2 regions of the Clostridium sp. 1001283B150225_161107_B6 genome follow, and region 2 is predicted to be linked to the other one. Evidence: riboswitches for the same ligand, from Rfam matches in the RefSeq annotation. Region 2 holds a riboswitch; the other holds the start of a gene.

Region 1 (5,287 bases), on a different contig from region 2:
GACAGACAGGGACAGAGGGAAACCATAGGCACCCTGTTTTCCCTGTCGGCCGGGGCTGCAGTGCTGGTGACACTGGCAGGGCTGGCCGTCTATCCCCCTGTATTCAGACTGCTGGGCGTGCCGGAGGCCGCCATGAAGGATGCCTGTGACTATATGTTTATCATTTGCTGCGGGACCATCTGCGTCTTTGGCTACAATGCTGTATGCGCCGTCATGCGGGGCATGGGGGATTCCCGGAGCCCCCTGTATTTTGTCCTGGTGGCAACGGCGGTGAACATCATACTGGACATCCTGCTGGTGGGGGTATGGGGGATGGGGACAAAGGGCGCTGCCTATGCCACTGTTTTCTCCCAGGGCCTGTCCTTTGCGGTTTCCGTGGTTCATCTGCGGAGGCGGGATTTTGTCTTTGATTTCAGGCGGAGGAGCTTTGCTGTAAAATGGGACAGGCTGGTATCCATTCTGTCAGTGGGGCTGCCGTCCGCCGTACAGATGGTGGTGGTCAATCTCTCCTATCTGCTGATAACCGGTATGTTCAATGCCCATGGCATGGAGGTGGCTGCCGCTGCGGGAATCGGACTCAAAGTCAATACCTTTGCAGGCATGCCCTGCTGGGCTGTGGGGCAGGCTGTGACAGCCATGACGGGCCAGAACATGGGGGCAGGTGAGACGGGACGCGTAAGGGAGACAGTGAGGACAGGGCTGGCGATTAATCTGGCGGTTACGCTGTGCGCGGTCCTGGCAGTCCAGGTATATGCGGTCCCCATCCTGTCCCTGTTTGCGCCTTCTGACCAGGCTGTGGTCCAATACGGCGTCCTGTATCTGCGCATCTGCTGCTGTGCCAACAGTCTGGTATATGCGGTCATGTATACCTACGATTCCTTTGCCACCGGCGTGGGAGCTGCCTATGTGGCAATGGCCAACTCCCTGTTTGACTCTGTGGTGGCGCGCCTGGCCCTCAGCTGGCTGCTGGGTTCCCTGATGGGGCTTGGGTTTACGGGAATATGCCTGGGGCAGGCCCTTTCGCCCCTGCTGCCCGCCCTGGCAGGAGCCTGGTATTTCAGGTGGGGAAGATGGGAAAAGAAAATGGGAGAGGCAAAAGAAGGGCAAGGGAAAAACAGACAGCAGATTTAAGTGGAAAAACACCCCTGATTTATGTATAATGAAGACAGCAATAAACGCGGCATGAAGGAGGTTTACATAATGGAGAATTTTGAGTTTTTCACACCCACCAGGATGATATTCGGAAAGGATACCCATCTGCAGGTAGGAAAGATTGTAAAGGAATATGGATTTAAGAAGGTGCTGGTGCATTTCGGCGGGGCCAGCGCTAAGAAGACAGGACTTCTGGATGCGGTTACAGGTGCCCTTGAGGCGGAGGGAATACAGTATGTAACGCTGGGGGGCGTGCAGGCCAATCCCACCCTGGCAAAGGCAAAGGAGGGCATCAGCCTGTGTCTGAGGGAGGGAGTGGACCTGGTGCTGGCTGTTGGAGGAGGAAGCGTGATTGATTCTTCCAAGTGTATAGCAGACGGCGCAGGGAATCCGGATGTGGATGTATGGACCTATTTCCGCCAGGAGGCGGTTCCGGCCAAGGCCCTGCCGGTCGGCGTTATCCTCACCCTGTCTGCATCCGGCAGCGAGATGAGCGCTTCCTGTGTGATTACAAACGAAGAAAATGGCTTTAAGCGGGGTTTTAACAGCTTGACCCACCGCCCCCTGTTTTCCATCTGCAACCCGGAGCTGACCTGCACGGTAAGCAGATACCAGACAGCCTGCGGCACGGTGGACATCATGATGCACACCCTGGAACGGTATTTCAGCAAGACCAGGGACACGAATCTGACGGACCGAATAGCCGAGGCCCTGTTAAAATCCACGGTGGAGGCTGGCAGGATTGCCGATAAGGAGCCGGATAACTATGAGGCCAGGGCCGCCCTTATGTGGGGAGGAAGCCTATCCCATAACGGACTGACAGGGGCAGGAAGGAATTTCTTCATGCAGGTGCACCAGCTGGAGCATGAGCTTTCCGGCATGTACCCCTCCATTGCCCATGGGGCTGGTCTGGCAGCTCTGTGGCCATCCTGGGCCAGGTTTGTGTGTCCTTCCGATGTAAACCGTTTTGCCCAATATGCGGTCCAGGTGTGGAACATAGACATGGATTTTGACTGTCCCATGAACACGGCACTGGCGGGAATCCGGGCCACGGAGGATTTTTACAAGAGTCTGGGTATGCCCTCCTCCCTGAGGGAACTGGGCGTGGAGGAAGAACGCCTGGAAGAGATGGCTTGGAAATGCACCAACATGGGTAAACGCACCCTGCCGGGTATACGGGAACTGGGCAAGGAAGAGATGATGGAAATTTACAGGATGGCCATGGGGGAGTAGGGAGCATGGGCATGCAGTGTCCGCAGGAGTTTGGCATACCAGGAAACAATAAGGAGACAGGGAATGGATGCAATTGACAGCCGCAGAAGCATACGCAGGTTTTCAGACAGGGAGATACCGGAAGAGGTTATCTGTAAAATTATAGAAAGCGGGATAAAGGCCCCGTCAGCCAAGAACAGGCAGCCGTGGAGATTTATGGTTATCCAGGGACAGGCCAAGGCGGACATGCTGAAGGCGTTCCGGGCCGGCATCCAGCGGGAGAAGACAGGCCGGGCGCTGCTGCCGGACAGCAGCAGACACCTGGGAGGCGCGGAGTACACGGTCCGAATCATGGAACAGGCGCCTGTGGTTATATTTGTTTTGAATCCGGAAGGAAAAGGGCTGTTTGCTCCCCTGAACGATGAAGACCGGATTTATGAGCTCTGTAATATCCAGTCTGTCAGCGCTGCCATTGAAAATATGCTTTTGGAAGCAGCGGACATGGGAATCGGCAGTCTGTGGATTTGCGACATATTTTTTGCCTATGAGGAGCTGTGCAGATGGATGGACTGCGGGGATGAGCTGGTGGCGGCCGTGGCCTTTGGCTATGGGGAGGAGTCCCCGTCCTCCCGTCCCCGCAAAGGGCTGGAGGATGTAGTGGTCTGGAAACAGTAAGTCCGAACATTAAGCCTGAAATGCAGAAATTATGGCGCGGCCTATTGCCAAGCGCCTCCATGTGTGCTATGATGCAGCTATAATAAAATAAAGTTCTTCGGGGCAGGGTGTGATTCCCTACCGGCGGTAATAGTCCGCGACCCGCTACGGCGGCTGATTTGGTGCGATTCCAAAACCGACAGTATAGTCTGGATGAGAGAAGAAGATGTGTAAGCGGTAGATGAACAGGCCCCGGATTATTTGCGTATCCGGGGCTTTTATAGTGCACGCATTCCGAAGGACATGTATCGCACGTAAGCAGCCAAAATACGGCTGCCAAGTGCTCATAACTAGGAGGATAGGAAAATGAAACAGAATCGTTTGCTTAGTGTAAGGAATGTAACCGTCATGGCCATGTTTGGCGCTCTGGCGGCAGTGCTTATGATTTTTGAGGTGCCGCTGCCATTTATAGCACCGTCGTTTTACGGCATGGACATCAGCGAGGTGCCGGTGCTGGTGGGAACCTTTGCCCTGGGTCCTGTGGCAGGCGTTGTCATGGAGCTGGTGAAAATTTTGGTGAAGCTGATACTGAAGCCAACCAGTACCGGATTTGTGGGTGAGTTTGCCAATTTCTGCTTTGGATGCTCCCTCGTGCTTCCGGCCGGTATTATCTACAGGCTTAAGAAGACAAAGAAAGGGGCAGTTATGGGAATGGCAGCAGGAACCGTGATTATGACAATCGTGGCAGTGATACTCAATGCAGTTGTCATGCTGCCTTTCTATTCCCACTTTATGCCCCTTGACACCATCATTGCGGCTGGCGCAGCCATTAACCCTGCTATCAGCAACGTATGGACATTCGTAATCCTGGCCGTGGGCCCCTTTAATATACTGAAGGGAGCCATTGTAAGCCTGCTCACCGCCCTGGTTTATAAGAGGGTCAGCGTCATCATCCATTCGGATTCAGGAAGACGGGCGGTTAAGGCTTCTTAAGGACAGACAACAGGCATGTGACGGGTATCAGCCGCGGGAGGGGGCCTGTTTTACCGGAATCATCTCAATATACCCCCTGGCCCCAACCGGTTCCAGCTGAATCCTGGGATTTTCAGGGTCGGGAACCAGGCCGATGACCGACAGGTCGTACCGGTCCATGGCTGTCTGAACCATCTGAATGGCCTGGCAGAAGTCCTCTTCCTCAAAGGGCTCTCCCTGAAACATGAGGTACCTGGCGGCAGGCAGCTCAATTATATCAAAACCCTCAGGCACAGGGCCGCTGTAGTCCGGGGCAACTTCCACACCCTGTACATACAGGGAGGTTCCCTCCGGGCGGTACTGCCTGGGAAGCCAGAGGCATACCGGTTCCCCGCTGATGGACCTGATGCTGGTGAGAAGCCCCCACACGTCACAGCCGGCTTCATTGCAGTAGGTCCAGTAATCCTCTGCGTTTACGCCGCGTTTAAGTATGACTTTGCGGGCTGGTTTTTCAATGACCTGAATAAATACATTTTTAATTTGTTCCATATTCACTGGCTCCTTTTCTATGAATCTGTATTTTACGCCGTAGGGGGTCATCAGATAAAGGGGTACGGGATGTGCGGCGTACTCGCGGGGATTACAGCCAAATTCCCGGTGAAATGCCCTCTGATACCCGTCCACGCTTCCGAATCCCATGTCAAATGCGGCATCAATGATTCTGCAGTCCTCATCCCGCAGCCGCAGGGCGGAACGGGACAGCTTGAGGCGCCGGATATAGTCAGCCGGTGAAAGTCCGGTCAGCTCCTTAAAAAGCCTGGCAGAATACCAGGGAGAAAAATGGGAGGCTTCCGATAAATCAGCCAATGAAATGGCTTCCTGCCAATGGCTCTCTATATAATCCTGCATTCTCTGGACTGCTTCTATCCGCTCTTTCATCTGTATCACCTCCTGCATTTAAGATTATACTGAACCGGGAAAAGGAATTCTCGACTATTCTTGCACAGATTGGCTATAAGATGGGAATCCAGTATTCAATCAGACTCTTTCCGTCCTGCCCTGTTTTTTCCCCGTATTTTGCAAAGTCATACATGGCTTCGCTGTTTAACCGGCAGGTGGATTGGGGAAACCACACTTTATAGATGTATTCAGCCACAGGCTGCAGGCTGTCCTCACACCGTCCCCTGAAGCAGAACACAATATATCGGGAGGCGGGAAGCACCTTCCGCACCATTCCCGCCGGAAGGTCTGCCTGGACGCCGGTGCTGCGGACTCCGGAAAAGGGCCGGGAGGCATT
Region 2 (5,287 bases):
TTGAGAAGGCCGATGCCCCTTCCCTCCTGGCGCATGTAGAGAAGCACGCCCCTGCCTTCCTGTTCAATCCGGGACATGGCGGCTGCAAACTGCTGTCCGCAGTCGCAGCGCAGGGAGCCAAAGGCATCGCCGGTCAGGCATTCCGAGTGGACACGGCACAACAGGTCCTGTCCGTCCCCAATCTCTCCTTTTACTAAGGCCACATGATGTTCACCATTCAGCAGATTCCGGTAGCCGTAAGCCTTAAAGGTGCCGTAACGGGTGGGCATACGGGTCACGGCCGCGCATTCCACCAGCTTGTCGTGCTGCTTGCGGTAGTCCTGCAATGCCTTGATGGTGGTGATTTTCATATTCCATTGCACGGCGCATTGAAGGAGCTGGGGCATGCGCATCATGGTTCCGTCCTCCTTCATGATTTCACAGCAAAGCCCGCATTCCCTGAGACCGGCCAGGCGCATCAGGTCAACGGTGGCTTCGGTATGGCCGTTCCGTTCCAGCACACCGTTTTTGCGGGCTGTCAGAGGAAACATGTGGCCCGGCCGCCGGAAATCTTCAGGGCGGGCCTGGGCACTGGCGCACTGCCTGGCTGTCACGCCCCGTTCGGCTGCGGAAATGCCGGTGGTGGTGCTGACATGGTCAATGGACACGGTAAAGGCTGTTTCATGGTTATCGGAATTGTGGGATACCATCTGGGGGAATTTAAGCTCTCTGCACAGCTCCATGCTCATGGGCATACAGATAAGGCCCCTGCCGTGTACGGCCATGAAATTCACGTTTTCCGTGGTGGCGTACTGGGCGGCGCAGATAAAGTCGCCTTCGTTTTCCCTGTCTTCATCGTCTGTTACCAGTACGATTTTACCCTGGCGCAGGTCCTCCAGCACTTCTTCTATGGTGTTGAATCCTTTTATGGCATTGAGTTCTTCCATGGTTGTTAGTTCTCCTCTTGTTTTTAACAGGGACAATCCGGTTGTCCTGCGTTCTGTTTTCCTGTTCCGGTACTTCTTAAAAGCCGTATTGTTTCAGTAATTCCGGTGTGATTTTGGCGCCTGTATTCCTGTGTGCAGTGTCCGGTTCTGCCGTGTTTTGGGAAGGGGGAGGCATTTTTATCAGGGTTTCAATGTATTTCCCCACGCAGTCATTTTCCAGGTTGACCCTGCAGCCGGGTTTCAGGGAGCCAAGGGTGGTGCGGGAGGCTGTATGCGGAATCAGGGATACGCTGAAATCCCGTTCCCGTACCCGGGCAACCGTAAGGCTGACGCCGTCTATGGCGATGGAGCCCTTTTCAATGATAAGACGCAGGATAGACGGGGCGCAGCAGATGGTATACCAAAGGGCATTGCCGTCGCGCCTAATACTGGTAATGGTCCCGGTGCCGTCAATATGGCCGGTTACAATATGTCCGCCGAACCTGCCGCCGGCCATCATGGCCCTCTCCAGGTTAAGGAGGCTTTTAAGGGGCAGCTGTCCCAGGCTGGAACGATTCAGGGTTTCGGGCATCACATCCGCGGAAAAACAGCCGGAGTCAAAGGAAGAGGCCGTAAGGCAGACGCCGTTGACAGCAATGCTGTCCCCTTTTTTTATATCCTCCAGAATCCTGCCGGCCTTGATGACCAGGCGGGAACCGGATGCACCCCCCTGAACAGACAGCAGAATTCCGGTTTCTTCTATGATTCCTGTGAACATGGCCTAACCTCCCCTTCTATGAGAATATCTTCATCCAAAGCCGTGATTCTGGTCTTTCCCAGGGTGAAGCCCTGGTATGGAAATTGTACGCCGCTGCCGCCCACCGGTGTTTTGGCGGATGCGCCCCCAAAGAGTTTTGGGGAAATGTAGGCCTGGACCCTGTTTACAATTCCCTGGGAAAGGGCGGACCAGCTGAGGGAGGCCCCGCCTTCCAACAATATGCTGTCAATGCCCATCCGCCCCAGATGTTCTGTCAGCGCATTCAGGTCCGTGTGCCCCTCCCTGGACGGAAGGAGGAGGATTTCACAGCCCTTTTCCTCATAGGGAAGCCATGCCTTCCTGTCAGCACAGCAGGTAGCCAGTATGGTCCTGGCCTGGGAACAGGTAGCGGCAACCTGGGAGTCCGGCGGCGTGCGAAGCCGTGAATCACAGATAATCCGGACCGGATTCCTGGTATCCGGGAGGCGGCAGGTAAGGAGGGAATCATCGGCCAGTATGGTTCCCACCCCGCACATGACAGCGGAATACCTGTTTCTGTCCTCATGGACCCTGCGGCGTGAGCGCTCTCCGGTAATCCACCGGGAATGTCCGGCGCAGGTGGCTGTCTTGCCGTCCAGCGTCATGGCATATTTCATGACCACAAAAGGGCGTCCGGTCTTTATATAGTGGAAGAATACATGATTGATTTCCCTGCACGCCTCTTCCAGCACGCCTTCTGTTACCTCTATGCCATGGCTTATTAAAATTTCTGCGCCCTTGCCGGATACCATGGGATTGGGGTCCTTTGTACCAATCACAACCCGCCGGATGCCGCTTTTCACGATGGCGTCCGTGCAGGGAGGGGTCTTGCCGTGGTGACAGCAGGGCTCTAAGGTTACATACAGGGTGGCTCCCCTGGGAGATTCGGTCAGGGATGCCAGGGCGTTCCGTTCAGCGTGGGGACCGCCGAAAAAAAGATGGCAGCCCTGCCCGATGATGCGGCCCTCCTTCACAATGACAGCCCCTGCCATTGGATTGGGGCTGACTCCTGCGCGGCCCTTTTCCGCCAGTTTCAGTGCCATGGACATGTAATCAGTATCGTTCAATACAGCGCCTCCTTTACATAATACGGGACCTGCATGGGGCTGCCATGGTCCGTCCCTGGTTGATTGCCGTGAATCCTGCAATAAAAAATGCCTTGAACCGTATCGTTCAAGGCAGAACATGTGAAGCCGCCGGCACAGGATTATGTGCCTGCAAAAAAGATATAGGGAACATGGGAGACACACAAAAGCCCTGGAATGATAGTCATTCCAGGGCACTGTCGGTCAGCCATGGGAAGCGGGTAAACGCATCCATGCCATTCTTTTATCTTCTTTCATCCAGACTGTACTGTCGGCTTCGGAGTTTCACCGAATCATGCCTTGCGGCTCGTGGGCTGTACCACCGGTAGGGAATTGCACCCTGCCCTGAAGATATGATTCAATTGAGTGTTATTATAAACACTGTATGGCGGTATGTCAAGAAGGATTTTCGTCATGGATGCATGGATTTGGAGTTTTCCGGAAAATGATGGAGGGCAAACTTGGGAAAAACCAGGAATAACTGTTAAATGTTAGAACGCATTGTGATATAATAAAACCATGAAAGCAAACCATGGAAGCAGGCGTGAGCCTGCGCTGTCAGAACAGGAGGATGGGCGTATGAAGGAAGGAAAGAAACTCATTGTGACCATTGGCAGACAGTACGGCAGCGGCGGCAGTGAAATCGGCTCCAGGCTGGCCAAGGAACTGGGAATCCATTTCTATGACAAGAATATCCTGCGTATGAATTCAGACCAGAGCGGCATCAAGGAGAGCTATTATTATCTGGCAGATGAGAAGGCAGGTAACAAGCTCCTGTATAAGATTGTCAAGAGCCTGACTCCGGAAAAGGGGAGCCCTTCCTTTGGTTCCGACCTGGTGTCGGCGGACAATCTGTTCCGGTTCCAGTCTGAAGTCATACGCAAGCTGGCAGCGGAGGAGAGCTGCGTCATCATGGGACGCTGCGCTGATTATGTGCTGGAGGGCACGGAAGGGCTGGTAAGGGTATTCCTGTATGCGGACATGGAATACCGGGAAAAGCGAATCAGTGAATTGGGGTATTATGAGCCTAAGGATATCAGGAAGAACATCAAGCGCATTGACAGGGAACGAAGGGATTACCACCGGTACTATACGGGCCGGGACTGGGAGAATGTGGAGAATTATGACCTGATGCTGAATACGGCATCCCTGGGAACAGAGGGGGCCATGGAGGCTATACGGGCTTATTTGCGGATTAAGGAGTATGAACTGTAATGAGCTGTAAGGGAGCAGGCTGATGCCTGCTCTCTTTCTGTGCGTTTCCGGTTTAGAGCATGATTGAAAATGTATGCATATAATAGGATGGTCAGTATTATATTTAGGTAATGAAAAGAAATTGCGAGGTATTACATGGCAACCAATCCAGAACGGACATCCAGTGGACTGCTGCAGATTAACGTAATCAACATACAGAACAATTTTCCCATACAGAACGCCAGGGTCACCATCAGCTATAAAGGAGAACCGGACCGCACAGTGGAGCAGCTGACTACCAACAGCTCCGGTCAGACAGAACAGGTACAGCTTCCGGCTCCCCCTGTGGAATACAGCCTGGAACCGAGTATTATCCAGCCCTATTCGGAATACAATGTGATGGTGGAGGCAGAGGGCTTTGAGCCTCTGGCCATATCCGGCACCGAGATACTGGCAGACGCAACGGCCATCCAGCCAGCCGGCATGACGCCGGCTGGCGGGGAAACGCCTCCCGAAGACCCGGTGGTAATACCGGACCATACCCTGTATGGGAATTATCCTCCAAAGATAGCGGAAGCAGAGATAAAGCCAGTGAACGAAAGCGGGGAAATCGTACTCAGCCGGGTGGTGGTGCCTCAGACTGTGGTGGTCCACGACGGGGTTCCCACGGACAGCACGGCCAAGGATTATTATGTGCCCTACAGGGACTACATAAAGAATGTGGCTTCCAGCGAAATCTATTCCACCTGGCCCAGGGCTACCATAACAGCCAATGTGCTGGCAATCATGTCCTTTACCCTGAACCGTGTATACACGGAGTGGTACAGGAACCAGGGCTATGATTTTACCATTACATCCTCCACTGCCTTTGACCACAAGTGGATATACGGGAGAAATATATTTGAGAGCATCAACCTGATAGTGGATGAGATATTTGACAACTACCTGTCCCGTCCCGGGGTGAGACAGCCTATCCTGACCCAGTACTGTGACGGACGCCAGGTCCAGTGCCCCAACTGGATGACACAGTGGGGCTCCTGTTCCCTTGGAGAGCAGGGGTACAGTCCCATTGAGATTCTCCGTCATTTTTACGGGGACAGCATCTATGTGAATACGGCGGAGCAGATATCCGGGATTCCGGCCTCCTGGCCGGGAAATGACCTGACCATAGGAAGTTCCGGGGATAAGGTGCGGCAGATGCAGGAACAGCTGGATGAAATCGCAACGGTTTACACAGCCATTCCCAGGGTGACGCCTGACGGGATATACGGCACCAGGACAGCCAATGCGGTGCGGGAATTCCAGTC

Evidence for each region. A riboswitch is a leader RNA that binds a small molecule or an ion and turns the genes downstream of it on or off. The one in region 2 is predicted to bind FMN.
Region 1: it holds a riboswitch for FMN, as region 2 does, so the genes downstream of both, I2H39_RS27370 (ECF transporter S component) here and ribD (bifunctional diaminohydroxyphosphoribosylaminopyrimidine deaminase/5-amino-6-(5-phosphoribosylamino)uracil reductase RibD) in region 2, are expected to answer to the same signal.

What each region holds. Positions count from the first base shown of each region.
Region 1 is NZ_JADNMD010000018.1:119,702-124,988, forward strand. Features, by position in the region: gene I2H39_RS27355 (MATE family efflux transporter) at 1-1,131, shown strand, start outside; gene I2H39_RS27360 (iron-containing alcohol dehydrogenase) at 1,201-2,385, shown strand; gene I2H39_RS27365 (nitroreductase family protein) at 2,449-3,039, shown strand; FMN riboswitch at 3,129-3,247, shown strand; gene I2H39_RS27370 (ECF transporter S component) at 3,385-4,011, shown strand; gene I2H39_RS27375 (AraC family transcriptional regulator) at 4,039-4,929, opposite strand; gene I2H39_RS27380 (AraC family transcriptional regulator) at 5,003-5,287, opposite strand, start outside.
Region 2 is NZ_JADNMD010000006.1:138,512-143,798, reverse strand. Features, by position in the region: gene I2H39_RS15665 (bifunctional 3,4-dihydroxy-2-butanone-4-phosphate synthase/GTP cyclohydrolase II) at 1-908, opposite strand, end outside; gene I2H39_RS15660 (riboflavin synthase) at 1,003-1,683, opposite strand; gene ribD (bifunctional diaminohydroxyphosphoribosylaminopyrimidine deaminase/5-amino-6-(5-phosphoribosylamino)uracil reductase RibD) at 1,665-2,768, opposite strand; FMN riboswitch at 3,029-3,143, opposite strand; gene I2H39_RS15650 (cytidylate kinase-like family protein) at 3,366-4,001, shown strand; gene I2H39_RS15645 (peptidoglycan-binding domain-containing protein) at 4,137-5,287, shown strand, end outside.